Regions from separate parts of the Gordonia sp. IITR100 genome, predicted to be linked through region 1. Evidence: riboswitches for the same ligand, from Rfam matches in the RefSeq annotation. Region 1 holds a riboswitch; the other holds the start of a gene.

Region 1 (5,840 bases):
TGGGCGCCCGCGCGACGCATCCCCGGCGCCAGCACGGCCAGCGGCGCGGCCGCGCCGAACCACACCGTCGAGATCTGTTCGCGGCGCACGATCTCCGCGGCACGCCGCGCCACGAACGGGGTGGGGAGCATGAGCGTCGTCGGGTGCCGGTACACCCGATACGGGGCGGCCGCGTCGAACTTCTCGTGCGAGTCACCACGCCAGCGCGGCGCGTAGACGACCACGTCCTCCGGCGGCAGCAGGTCCACCAGATTCTGCAGGTAGGACTGGATCCCGCCCGGACGGGGCGGAAAGTCGTTGGTGAGCAACAACGTTCGAGACATCAACGGGCCTGCACTTCGAGCCACCGCTGCCATCCCGCGACCAGTTCGGCACGCGTCAGCCCGACACTCGAGGCGATCGCCGCGTCCTGCGCCGCGGGCAGGGCGGACGCCGCGACCCCCATGTACATCTTCTTCAGCCGCGCCTCGTCGAATCGATCGGCGACGTAGGCGGCCAGCGACCACGCACTCTGATAAGCCACCTGTGAAGTCTGACCGTCCATCGCGAAGTCGGTGTCGGCGGGTGGCCCGGTCGGAACCCGACCGGCACGCACGGACGCGATCAGGTCGGGTGCGGCATCCGCGATCCTCGTGTGAGTCCCTCTGCGCCCGACGTATTCGGCCACGCCCTCGGTGATCCAGAGCGGCGCGTCGAGCGCGGTGTGAACGCGGGCCGCGACATGGGTCAACTCGTGCCGGAGAACCACCGCGAGCGTCGGTGCGGCGAGTTCCCGGGCCGCCGGGGTCAGGATGATGCGCTGTCCGGTCGCGGTGCGCTGGACCAGGTCGAGGCTGCTGAACACGGTCGCGGCCGCCGCGGTCCCGGTCGCCGCTCGACCCTCGGGTACGAGGGCGGCGAACTCGTCGTCGGTCGCCGTGGCGACCACGACGGCGCGGCGATCCCAGTCGTCGCCCCAGAAGTCACTGACGGCATCCACCGCCCCGGGCAGCTCCCGCTGCAGCGTCGCCACCGTCGAAGACGTTCGGGGATACGAGGCGACCACCGACGTGCCGCCTGCGGTCGCGGTGTCGGCCACCTGGAGTCCGGGCAGCTCCCAGATCTGAGTGGGTGCGGGGTCTCCTCCCAGGGCCGTGGCGTCTCCGACGAGGCGCCAGGCCTCGCCGTAGCGGGCGACCACGAACTGGGTGCCGACGACCACCTCGGCCTCGTCGACTCCCGGGACCCCCTCACCGCCGAGCGCATAGCGCAACTCCACCGGAGCGACCCACGAGTCCGAACTCCCCCCGGCATCGAGGAGCTCCTGCAACTCACCGGGTACGAGCACCTCCGCCTCTTCGGTGGGCGCAAGCTGATAACCGAACCGTGCGAACCGCAGGGTGCCGCTGCGACCGTTCCGCGGCGTGAACCGGCTGGGCGCGAAACCCGCGGCGGCCGTGACGAATCTGTCCTTGAACGCCGGAGTGGCAGCGGTGTCGACGAGGGTGCCGATCGCCCGCACATCCCCGGAACGCACCGCTTCGGTGAGCGCGTCGAGCAACCGCGTCACGCCCGCCGCACGATCACGCGCGTAGACGTTGACCGCGGGGCTCGACGACACGGGCGCTGCGGACGAGCCGGGCCCGTCGGGCACGTCGACCGTGCCGCACGCGGTGGCAACTGCGATGACCAGAACGACCACGGCCGAGACGAGGCCGGCGCGCCCGCGCGGTGAGGTCACCGGTGGGACTAGAACCGGCGGGCAGAGTTGTACGGTCCGGCCTCGTCGAGCGGCTCGACCTTGACCGGAACGCCGAAGGTCGAGGCGTGGATGACATAGCCGTCACCGACGTACATACCGACGTGATGGGCATCGGGATAGTAGATGACCAGGTCACCGGGCTTGAGATCGTTCTTCTCGACCGGCTGACCACCGGCCATCTGCGCCTGACTCGATCGCGGGATGGTCTTGCCGGCCTGCCGGAACGCCCACACCATGAGTCCCGAGCAGTCGAACGAATTCGGTCCGGTGGCGCCCCACACGTAGGGGTCACCGATCCGGGTGAGCGCGGCGTGGGTGGCGATCAGCCCGGCGGCGGTGCCCTTGGGCACCAGTCGCGGATCGAAGTCGAAGGTCGGACCGCGCAGAGCCGCCAACTGCTTGCCGGTCATCGACTTGTAGATCGACCGGATCTGGATCGCCTGGAGCTGCAGGTCGGCTTGCTTCGTCTGAAGGTCACCACGGACCCGTTCGGCGCGGGAGACCGCCTCGGAGGCGGCCACCGCCGTGCGCTCGGCATCCTTCTTCGCGATGGCGGTCCTGGCCCGTACCTTCTTGATCGCGGTCAGGTCCACCGACGCCTGACGCGAGATCATGTCGAGACCCGACATCTGGTCCAGGAGCGCCTGCGGGGAGTCGCTGACCATCACGGCGTACAGCCCGCTGACCCGCGCGCCCTGATAGCTGGCGCGGACGATCGCGTCGACTCGGTTCTGGTGCACGGCGAGCTGGGCGCGGCTGGTGTCCAGCGTCTGCTGCGCCTCGGCCGCGGCTTTCTTGGCCGCCGCCACGATGCCGCGCTGCTTGTCGTACTCGATCTTGGCGTTGTGCATCGCCTCGGTGGTCTTCTCCGCGTCGATGCCCAGTTGCTTGTAGCGGTCGAGCAGCTGATCGGCCGAGCGCGCGGGCACCGCACGGGCGTCCCCGACGCCGCCGGCGACGGTCGGTGCCAGAACGGCGAACGCCGACAGGACACAGAGCGCCACCATCAGCGGACCCGAACGCATCCTCGGCCGCGTCGCGCGACCACGCCCCTCCCCGATCAGCACGGTCTACTCACTCCCTCGTGTGTGCTCGTCGATCCCTGAGCATCCCGGGCCCCTGCACCCGTACCCCGCGTCCCGTCGACCACCCTAGGCGGCCGACCGGCCCCCGGGACTGGTTCGGGCGGATCGCAATCCACGCGATCCGCCCGTCCAGAGACCTTCGTGCTCAGTCTGTTCGTGTTCAGTTGTCGTCAGTACCGACGGATGCCCGTCAGGGTCCACTCCTTGACGGCGTCGCGCTTCACCGGCGTGCCGTAGTTGGACGAGTGGACGAACTGACCGTTGCCGACGTAGATGCCGGCGTGGCCGCCACCGTTGAAGATCATGACGTCGCCGGGCTTGGCCTCGGAGTACGACACCGCGCGTCCGCCGCCGAGCTGGCCGTAGCTGTCGCGCGGGATGTTCTTGCCGGCCTGCTTGTAGGACCAGTAGACGAGGCCCGAGCAGTCGAATGCGTTGGGGCCGGCGGAGCCGTAGGAGTACGGCGCACCGATCTTGCTCTCGGCGGCCTTCACGGCCTTCTGACCGGCGGTCAGCTGCGGCTGGCCCAGGGGCGCGCCACCACCCTGCGGGCGGAACTGCTGCGGGATCTGCTCCGGCGCGATACCCGGCACGGTGAACTGCCCCAGGTTGGGGATCTCGACCGTGGCGGCGGGCGACTTCTTCACCGGCGTGGCCTCAGGCGCGGGCTTGGTCTCCGGGGCCTTCGCGCCGGGCAGGGCCGGGATCTCGAAAGTGCCCAGCGGGGTGTGGACCGGGGCGGCGAGAGCAGGGCCGGCGGCTGCGGCGAGCGAACCGAGTGTGATCGATCCAGCGATCACCGCCTTCTTGGCGACCGTGCTGCCACGATTGGGCTGTTCCAAACGATGTTTGGCCACGAAGCGAGTTCTCCTTCAGATCTTCCTCTACCGCCGACCGAGTTAGCTGTCGGGTTCGGGCCGGAAGAGTGGCCCTACACGTTTTTCGCGCATGAGGTATCCACTGGACACTCATGCGTGGCAACGCGATTCACCCCGATTCGGATCGGTTTCGACCGAGTCGCATCAGTGGTGATGCGCTCCGACGAGCCCGTCCGAAGGTTGTGGTTCCCCGGTTCGCCCGCGAGGGCGATTGAGCGGTGACTACTGCGGACCACTTCTGTTGAAGCGGGACGCTCCGCAAAGGTCTCAGAAAGGTTACGAAATCGGATGCGCTCTGTCCACCAGGCGACGGACAGCCAAACCTCGGCCGCTTCTCAGCCTGCCCTGAGGACGGTCACAGAGGCGCGTCGATCCGGCACCTGAACTGCGGTTTTGGCGGATCTTGCAGATCGTGCAGCGGCGCTGGTCACCATTGCAGCAGCCTGCAGAACATCGATGGCGAGGTCCAGTTCGGCATCCGCGTCCGAGGTGGCCGCCGTTACCGAACCTCCACCTTCGTGCGGCATATCGTCCCAGCTCGGACCACCAAACAGCACTGTCATCATGCACCCGTCGCAAGCGACGGGACGAGCCGGGCAGCGCGCACAATCGACGTACATAATGTGATCTCCATCTCATCTGGCGAGGGCGGGCCGCGTCGGCCCCGTTACGGGTCGTTGTGACCGTGAGAAGACCGCATTTCTCACGTCCAGGTGGAGACTAGGGGCGCCCACCGACAAGTCCGTCGAACAGCGATCGACACAGCAGTCACACGGGTCACACGACACGATGTCGGAGCGTCGCGGTCGCGATGTCGGTGGATCGAACTAGTGTTCGCCGGGTGATGCAGACCAGCGTGGACGGCTCGCCCGCGGGGCAGCTCACCTTCGCCGACCTGGAGGCCGCCGACCAGGGGGCCACGGGTGAGACGTCGAACGAGTTCAGCGACCGGTCGCTCTTCGAGACGACCCTCGTCGTCGTCGACCTCGAGACCACCGGGTCCGACCCGGTCCGCGACCGGATCACCGAGATCGGCGCGGTCAAGATCCGCGGCGGCGAGGTGGTCGGCGAGTTCGCCACGCTGGTCGACCCCGGCCGGCCGATCCCCCCGCAGATCGTGACCCTCACCGGCATCACCACCGCGATGCTGACCGACGCCCCCCGGATCGAATCGGTGCTGCCGTCGTTCTTCGAGTTCGCCCGCGGCTCGATCCTGGTGGCCCACAACGCTCGTTTCGACATGGGTTTCCTTCGGCAGAACGCGATCCGGCTCCACCTGCCGTGGACGTTCAGCCTCAGCCTGTGCACGGTGACCATGGCCCGGCGCATCCTCAGCCGTGACGAGGCGCCGACGGTCAAGCTGAGCGCGCTCGCCGACCTGTTCGACGTCTCCGTGCGGCCCACCCACCGGGCGCTCGACGATGCGCGCGCCACGGTGGAGGTCTTCCACCGGCTCCTCGAGCGCGTCGGCAATCAGGGCATCGCGACCGTCGGCGACCTGACGTCGTATCTCCCGAAGACCGACCCGCGCCTGCGCGCCAAACGCGCACTCGCCGACCATGTCCCGGCCCGTCCCGGGGTGTACCTGTTCCGCGGCCCGTCGAACGAGGTCCTCTACGTGGGCACCGCGGTGGACCTCCGCCGCCGGGTCCGGTCGTACTTCAGTGGCAACGACCCGCGCCGCCGCATCGCGGAGATGGTGCTCCTCGCCCAACGGGTCGACGTCGTGGAGTGTTCCCACGCCCTGGAGGCCGCCGTCCGCGAACTCCGGCTCCTCGGCGCGCACGCACCGGCGTACAACCGACGATCGACCCAGCCGCACAAGGGTTGGTGGGTGACCCTGACCGAGGAACGCTTCCCCCGGCTCAAGGTCAGCCGAACACCCACCGACGAGTCGATCGGCCCGGTGGGCAACCGCAACAACGCGGCGACCGTCGCCGACGTGATCTCGGCGGCCGCCGGTCTGCGCACGTGCACGACACGGCTCGGCGCGACGGGCTACCACTGGTGTCCCGAGGCCGATGGGAGGCGGCGGCCGGGGTCCTGCCGTGCGGCCACGGCGCAGCCGCAGACGGTGCCGGACTACTCTCCCCGGGTCACCGCGGCCCGCCGGCTCATGCGAGGTGAGGCCGACGA
Region 2 (5,840 bases), on a different contig from region 1:
GTCTGGGCGGTCGACGCCCCGACCACGCCGCGCCCACCGTCGCCTTCCGCGCGGCAGAAGCCCGATCGGCCACCCGGACCGGTCCGGCGGACGCCGACACCCGACCGCACGCCGCGCGGCCCTCGACCGCCCGGATGCCCACCCGGACCCCGTCGACCGCCCCGTTCGAGACCCGGGGTGAGCGCCCGTACAGCCCCGGCGATCACCCGCCGCCCAACCAGACAGGACAACGTCGTCAGTGATCAGCAGTGGTGAGAAGAAGGCTCTGTCGATCATCGCGATCGTCGTCGTGCTGTTCGTCGCGGTGGTGGGGACGTCGGTGTTCCTGCTGACCCGCAACGCGGCGCACGACGATCAGCCCTACCTGCACGTCGCGGTCGGCGATGAGTTGCACACCGTCGATCCGCGCTGGTGGTGCGATTTGATGCTGACCGCGTGCGATCCCGAGATCACCGCGCCGAACGAGACCGCGACGGTGCCGGTGCCGGTGGGTTCGACGATCATGCTGACGGTCTCGAGCGAGATCGCGCAGGGTCCGTGGAACCTCGCGGCGGTCTATCGGACTCCGCGCGGGATCGTCGAGGACGAGCAGCAGCAGGGCGCGGACGACACCTTCACCCTGACGCTCCGGTCGGAACCGGACCGGGTGCTGGTCGGGTTCACCGTGATCTCGGCGTCGGCGCGGCTCACCCCCGCCGACGACGTCCTGCCGCGCGGCGAGCTCGCGGTTCAGACCGCGCCCGCCGCGTAGTCGGCCCTAGGAGTCGAGCTCCCGCGCGACGGCACGCACGACTTCGGAGATCCGCTGTGCGGTCTTACGGTCGGGGTAACGCCCCTTGCGCAGGTCCGGCTGGACCTTGCCCTCGAGCAGGGTGATGAGGTCGGCGACCATCCCGTGCAGTTCGTCGGGGGTGTGCCGCTTCACGTCCTTGCGGGCGGCTTCGCGCACGTTCTTGGAGACGCTGGGTGCCGGTTCGAGCACCTTCACGCTCAACGCCTGCGGGCCGCGACGACCGGCGGCCATGCCGAACTCGACGCGCTGGCCCGGCTTGAGCGCCTCGACTCCGTCGGGCAACGCTGCCGAACGGACGTAGACGTCCTCACCGCTCTCCTGGGAGAGGAAGCCGAAGCCTTTGTCCGCGTCGTACCACTTCACCTTGCCGGTCGGCACTGTGCTCACCCTCATCTGTTCTAGATCTGTCGAAAAACGACCCGTCACGACAAAAGACGCCGTCACCCATCTCGCGGCCCGGACGGTGGAAGACCGTGCGAGCCCAGACGGATGCAAGGCGCCTGCTTCGGACCATCCTAGCCAACGCCCCACCGCGCGGTCACACCATTACCCGGCGGGCACGGATCGCGCGGCGTCGCACCGGCGCGCGTTGCACTACCGTGGCGGGTATGCAGAAGACATCCTCCCCGCGGTTGCTGCAGGCTGCCGGGGTCGTGTTCATGATCGGAATTCTGGCGATCGTGGCGTTGTTCCTGACACCGTTGGTGACCGGCGGCGACACCGCGCCGACCGCCGTCTATCTGCTGACCATGTGCGCACCGCTGGGCTTCGTCCTGGGCCTGGTGTACGCACTCCGTGCCGGACGCCGAGCCAGGTGAGGACCGTGACCACAACCATCGACACCACCCCCGATCTCTCCCCCGTCTCCGACGGGCGGGCGCTGCGTGACGCGTACAGCTGTTTCCCGTCGGGCGTCGTGGCGGTGTGTTGCGAACAGCGTGACGGGGATTCGACCACATTGATCGGAATGGCCGCGAGCTCGTTCACCACCGTGTCGCTCGACCCGCCGCTCGTCTCGGTCTGCGTCCAGAACACCTCGACGACCTGGCCGCGGATCCGTACCGCACCGGCCATCGGGGTCAGCGTGTTCGCCGGCGACCAGATCGAACTCTGCAAGCAGCTCGCCGGGTCGTCGGAGCACCGGTTCGACGGCATCACGCCGCTGAGCACCGATCGCGGGGCGGTCTTCGTGCCCGACGCGGCCGCCCACCTGTCGTGCACGATCCACAACGAGATCCAGGCCGGCGACCACACCGTCGTGTTGCTGGAGATCGGGACCTTGCGCGCCGATCCCGACATCGAGCCCCTGGTCTTCCACGCCAGCACCTTCCGCGCCCTGGAGGCGCGCACGGACCCGACCCGGAAGTGAGTCGCCCAGCACCATGAGCACGGTCGGCCTCGGACTGCCGCTGCCCCGCTCCCCGCGGGAAGCAGCGACCTCCGACGCGCCCACCGACGGGCCGTTGCTCGACACCTTCGGTCGGGTCGCGAAGGATCTCCGGGTCTCGGTCACCGACCGCTGCAATCTGCGGTGCTCGTACTGCATGCCGGCCGAGGGCCTCGACTGGATGCCCACCGACCAGGTGCTGTCCACCGACGAACTGATCCGGGTGCTCACCGTCGCAGTGCGCCACCTGGGAATCGAGCGCATCCGATTCACCGGCGGCGAACCACTGCTGCGCCGCGACCTCGAGGACGTCATCGCCGCCGTCGCGGGCCTCCCGCAGTCGCCCGAGATCGCGATGACGACGAACGGACTCGGACTGACCCGGCGGGTCGGCGGTCTGGTCGACGCCGGCCTCGGCCGTATCAACATCTCGCTGGACACCATCGACCCGGCCCGCTTCGCCGAGATCACGCGCCGGGACCGTCTGTCCGATGTGCTCGACGGCCTGGCGGCGGCCCGCCGCGCCGGGCTCGACCCGGTCAAGGTCAACGCCGTGGTACCCGACCGCAGCGACCTGCCCGGAGTCCCCGACCTGCTCGCCTACTGTCTCGAGCACGGTTACGAGCTGCGCATCATCGAACAGATGCCACTCGACGCCGACCATGCGTGGCAGCGAGCACAGATGGTGACCGCACAGGAGATCCTCGCGACCCTGCGGAAGCGGTTCACCCTGCTGCCCGACCCTGCGCCACGTGGGAGCGCGCCCGCCGCCACGTGGCTCGTCGACGGCCACCGCGGCGCGCACGGCCCGGCACGCGTCGGGGTGATCGCGTCGGTCACCCGGCCGTTCTGCGGGGACTGCGACCGCACCCGGCTCACCGCGGACGGATCACTGCGCAACTGCCTGTTCGCGACGTCGGAAACCGACGTGCGGCACGCGTTGCGCACCCTCCCCGACGACGAGATCGACGCCGCCCTCGCGCGCCTGTGGCGCGCGAACATGTGGGCGAAAGCGGCGGGCCACGAAGTGAACGCGGCGGGCTTCACCCAACCGGATCGGCCGATGTCGGCGATCGGCGGCTAGGCTCGCGTCCGATGCAGCTCACAGTTCGTTTCTTCGCGGCCGCGCGCGCCGCGGCCGGTGCCGAGGAGAAGGTGATCGACGTCGACCCGTCGACCCCGCTCGGCGCCCTCGAGGGCATCCTCGCCGCCGGAAACCCCTCCCTCGCCACGGTTCTCGAACGCTGCTCGTATCTGCGCGACGAGATCGCGTTCTCCGATCGGACGCGTGCGCTCGGCACGTGCACGACACTCGACGTCCTCCCCCCGTTTGCCGGTGGCTGACGCCACACCCGGCCTGTGACCTTAGTCACATCACGGTGCGGTAACAGGATGGGCACGGGACGGCCACTAACCCGTTGAACTGGGATGACGGCCGAAGTGGGTCGGAAGACCCGGATCCGGGCCGAAAATCGCTTGCGTCCAAGCAGGTGATTCAGTCCAACGAACGACGTACTGTTCGAAGCGTCCTCCTCGGAGGTCACGACACAGCAACCAAGACATAACGTCCCACCGGCCGCGCCGAGCCTCGTTCCGCCGGTGGGAACGACAAGCAATCTAGGAACGAGGACGGGGGACCCAACCTCATCCCCTGAGACCGGGCACCACACCAGGTGTCCTCGGGGTTAAGTCCCGGAAGTCGCGGCGACCACCACGACGACCCGGGACCGAGCACCTCTCGCTCGAACCCGACAGCTGACTTCGTAGGCGCGTGGAGAGAGGAAACACAGACATGTCCGGACGTCATCGCAAGCAGACGACCAGCACGGCCGCCAAGACCATCACCAAGGTCGCCCTCACCGGCGCGGTCCTCGGCGGCGGAGCAGCCCTCCTGGGCACCGGTACCGCCAATGCGGCCACCGACGCCGAGTGGAACCAGGTCGCGCAGTGCGAATCCGGTGGCAACTGGGCCATCGCGACCGGCAACGGCTACCACGGCGGCCTGCAGTTCTCCCCGAGCACCTGGACCGGCCACGGCGGCGGCGAGTTCGCCCCAACCGCCGATCAGGCCTCGCGCGAGGAGCAGATCGTCGTCGCCGAGCGTGTGCTCGGTTCGCAGGGCAAGGGTGCCTGGCCCACCTGTGGCACCGGCCTGTCGGGCTCGACCCCGCGCAGCGCGCCGACCGACACCCCGCGTGAGATCGCCCCGGTGCTCCCCGGCGGCAACGGCAGCGTCGACCTGGCGAAGACCACCGAGGACGTCGCCAACCAGGTCACCGACGCCCTCACCGAGGCCGGCGTCAGCCCCGAGATCAAGAACCTCTGGCAGGCGGCCAAGGACAGCGGCGTCACGCTGAACCAGGACCAGATCAAGCTGTTCAACGACAACAAGCACCTGCTGCCCAACCCCTGATCGCCGCTCGACGCCTGATCTGGGACCCAGACGAAGGGCCCCGCACGATGGACCATCCGTGCGGGGCCCTTTTCCATTGGTTTCGACAAGCTCAACCAGCGGGGGTCAGCTCAACCAGCGGGGGGTCAGCTCAACCAGCGGGGGTCAGCTCAACCAGCGGGGGGCGGGGTCAGGCCGAGTTGACCCATTCGTCGGTGCCGTCGTCGAAGAACTGGTGTTTCCAGACTGGCAGGCGGGCCTTGACCTCGTCGACGAGGCGCGAGCAGGTCTCGAACGCCGCCCGACGATGGTCGGCCGCCACCGCGACCACGAACGCGATGTCGCCGATGACGAGGTCGCCGACCCGGTGGGACACCGCGACCGCGCGCACCCCGTGGACCGCGGAGACCTCCGCGACGACCTCGGCCAGGACCTTCGTCGCCGTGGGATGCCCCGAGTAATGCAGCGCGGTCACGGTGCGGCCGCCGTCGTGGTCGCGGACCGCGCCCACGAACCCGACCACCGCACCGGCTTTACCTTCGGCGGCGTCGATGACCATCGCCTCGTGGTCGGCCAGCGTGATCGGCTCGTCGACGACCGCGGTGTGCACCACGTGCGAGCCGGCCTCTCGGGTCATCGGTGGTCGCCTCCGCGGATCTGATCGAGCGCGTGGTGGACGACGCCGGCGAGGACGCCGAGCCCGTCGCGGACCCCGCCGGTCGAACCGGGCAGGTTCACGACGAGGGTCGTCCCGGCGATTCCGGCGAGTCCGCGTGAGAGGACCGCGGTGGGCACCGTCGGCAGCCCGGCCGACCGGATGGCGTCGGCCAGACCCGGGATCTCGACGTCGAGGAGCGGGCGGGTCTGCTCCGGAGTCCGGTCCGTGGGCGTCAAACCCGTTCCGCCCGTGGTGATGACGAGGTCGACCTCGGCGTAGATCGCGGCGCGGAGGGCCTCGCCGACCGGCGGGCCGTCGGCGACGACGTCGCACTCGTCGACGGTGAAGCCCTGCTCGACCAGCCAGGCCTCGATGATCGGTCCGGACCGGTCTTCGTAGACACCGCTGCTGGCGCGGTTCGACGCGACGACGACGCGCGCCACGCGAGGAGTTCTCTGGTCAGTCATGAGCCGGGTCAGACGGTTCGCGGTACCAGTCGCCGGATTTGCCGCCGGTCTTGGCGAGCAGGCGGATGCCGTCCATCTGCGCCCGTCGGTCGACGGCCTTGACCATGTCGTGGAGTGTCAGCCCGGCGACTGCGACCGCTGTC

Evidence for each region. Region 1 has a riboswitch for cyclic di-AMP ahead of B1818_RS11445 (C40 family peptidase). Riboswitches for the same ligand answer to the same signal wherever they lie in the genome.
Region 2: it holds a riboswitch for cyclic di-AMP, as region 1 does, so the genes downstream of both, B1818_RS17970 (transglycosylase family protein) here and B1818_RS11445 (C40 family peptidase) in region 1, are expected to answer to the same signal.

Annotation. Positions count from the first base shown of each region.
Region 1 covers NZ_MVKV01000006.1:93,551-99,390, reverse strand. The annotation lists gene B1818_RS11460 (glycosyltransferase family 4 protein) at 1-323, opposite strand, end outside; gene B1818_RS11455 (hypothetical protein) at 323-1,720, opposite strand; gene B1818_RS11450 (NlpC/P60 family protein) at 1,729-2,766, opposite strand; gene B1818_RS11445 (C40 family peptidase) at 2,997-3,683, opposite strand; cyclic di-AMP (ydaO/yuaA leader) riboswitch at 3,700-3,932, opposite strand; gene B1818_RS11440 (hypothetical protein) at 4,040-4,270, opposite strand; gene B1818_RS11435 (DEDD exonuclease domain-containing protein) at 4,549-5,840, shown strand, end outside.
Region 2 covers NZ_MVKV01000014.1:118,043-123,882, reverse strand. The annotation lists gene B1818_RS18005 (MFS transporter) at 1-242, shown strand, start outside; gene B1818_RS18000 (DUF2771 family protein) at 239-751, shown strand; gene B1818_RS17995 (cold-shock protein) at 758-1,171, opposite strand; gene B1818_RS17990 (hypothetical protein) at 1,402-1,611, shown strand; gene B1818_RS17985 (flavin reductase family protein) at 1,617-2,162, shown strand; gene moaA (GTP 3',8-cyclase MoaA) at 2,176-3,264, shown strand; gene B1818_RS17975 (hypothetical protein) at 3,276-3,524, shown strand; cyclic di-AMP (ydaO/yuaA leader) riboswitch at 3,750-3,966, shown strand; gene B1818_RS17970 (transglycosylase family protein) at 3,973-4,593, shown strand; gene B1818_RS17965 (molybdenum cofactor biosynthesis protein MoaE) at 4,763-5,209, opposite strand; gene B1818_RS17960 (molybdenum cofactor biosynthesis protein B) at 5,206-5,697, opposite strand; gene moaC (cyclic pyranopterin monophosphate synthase MoaC) at 5,690-5,840, opposite strand, start outside.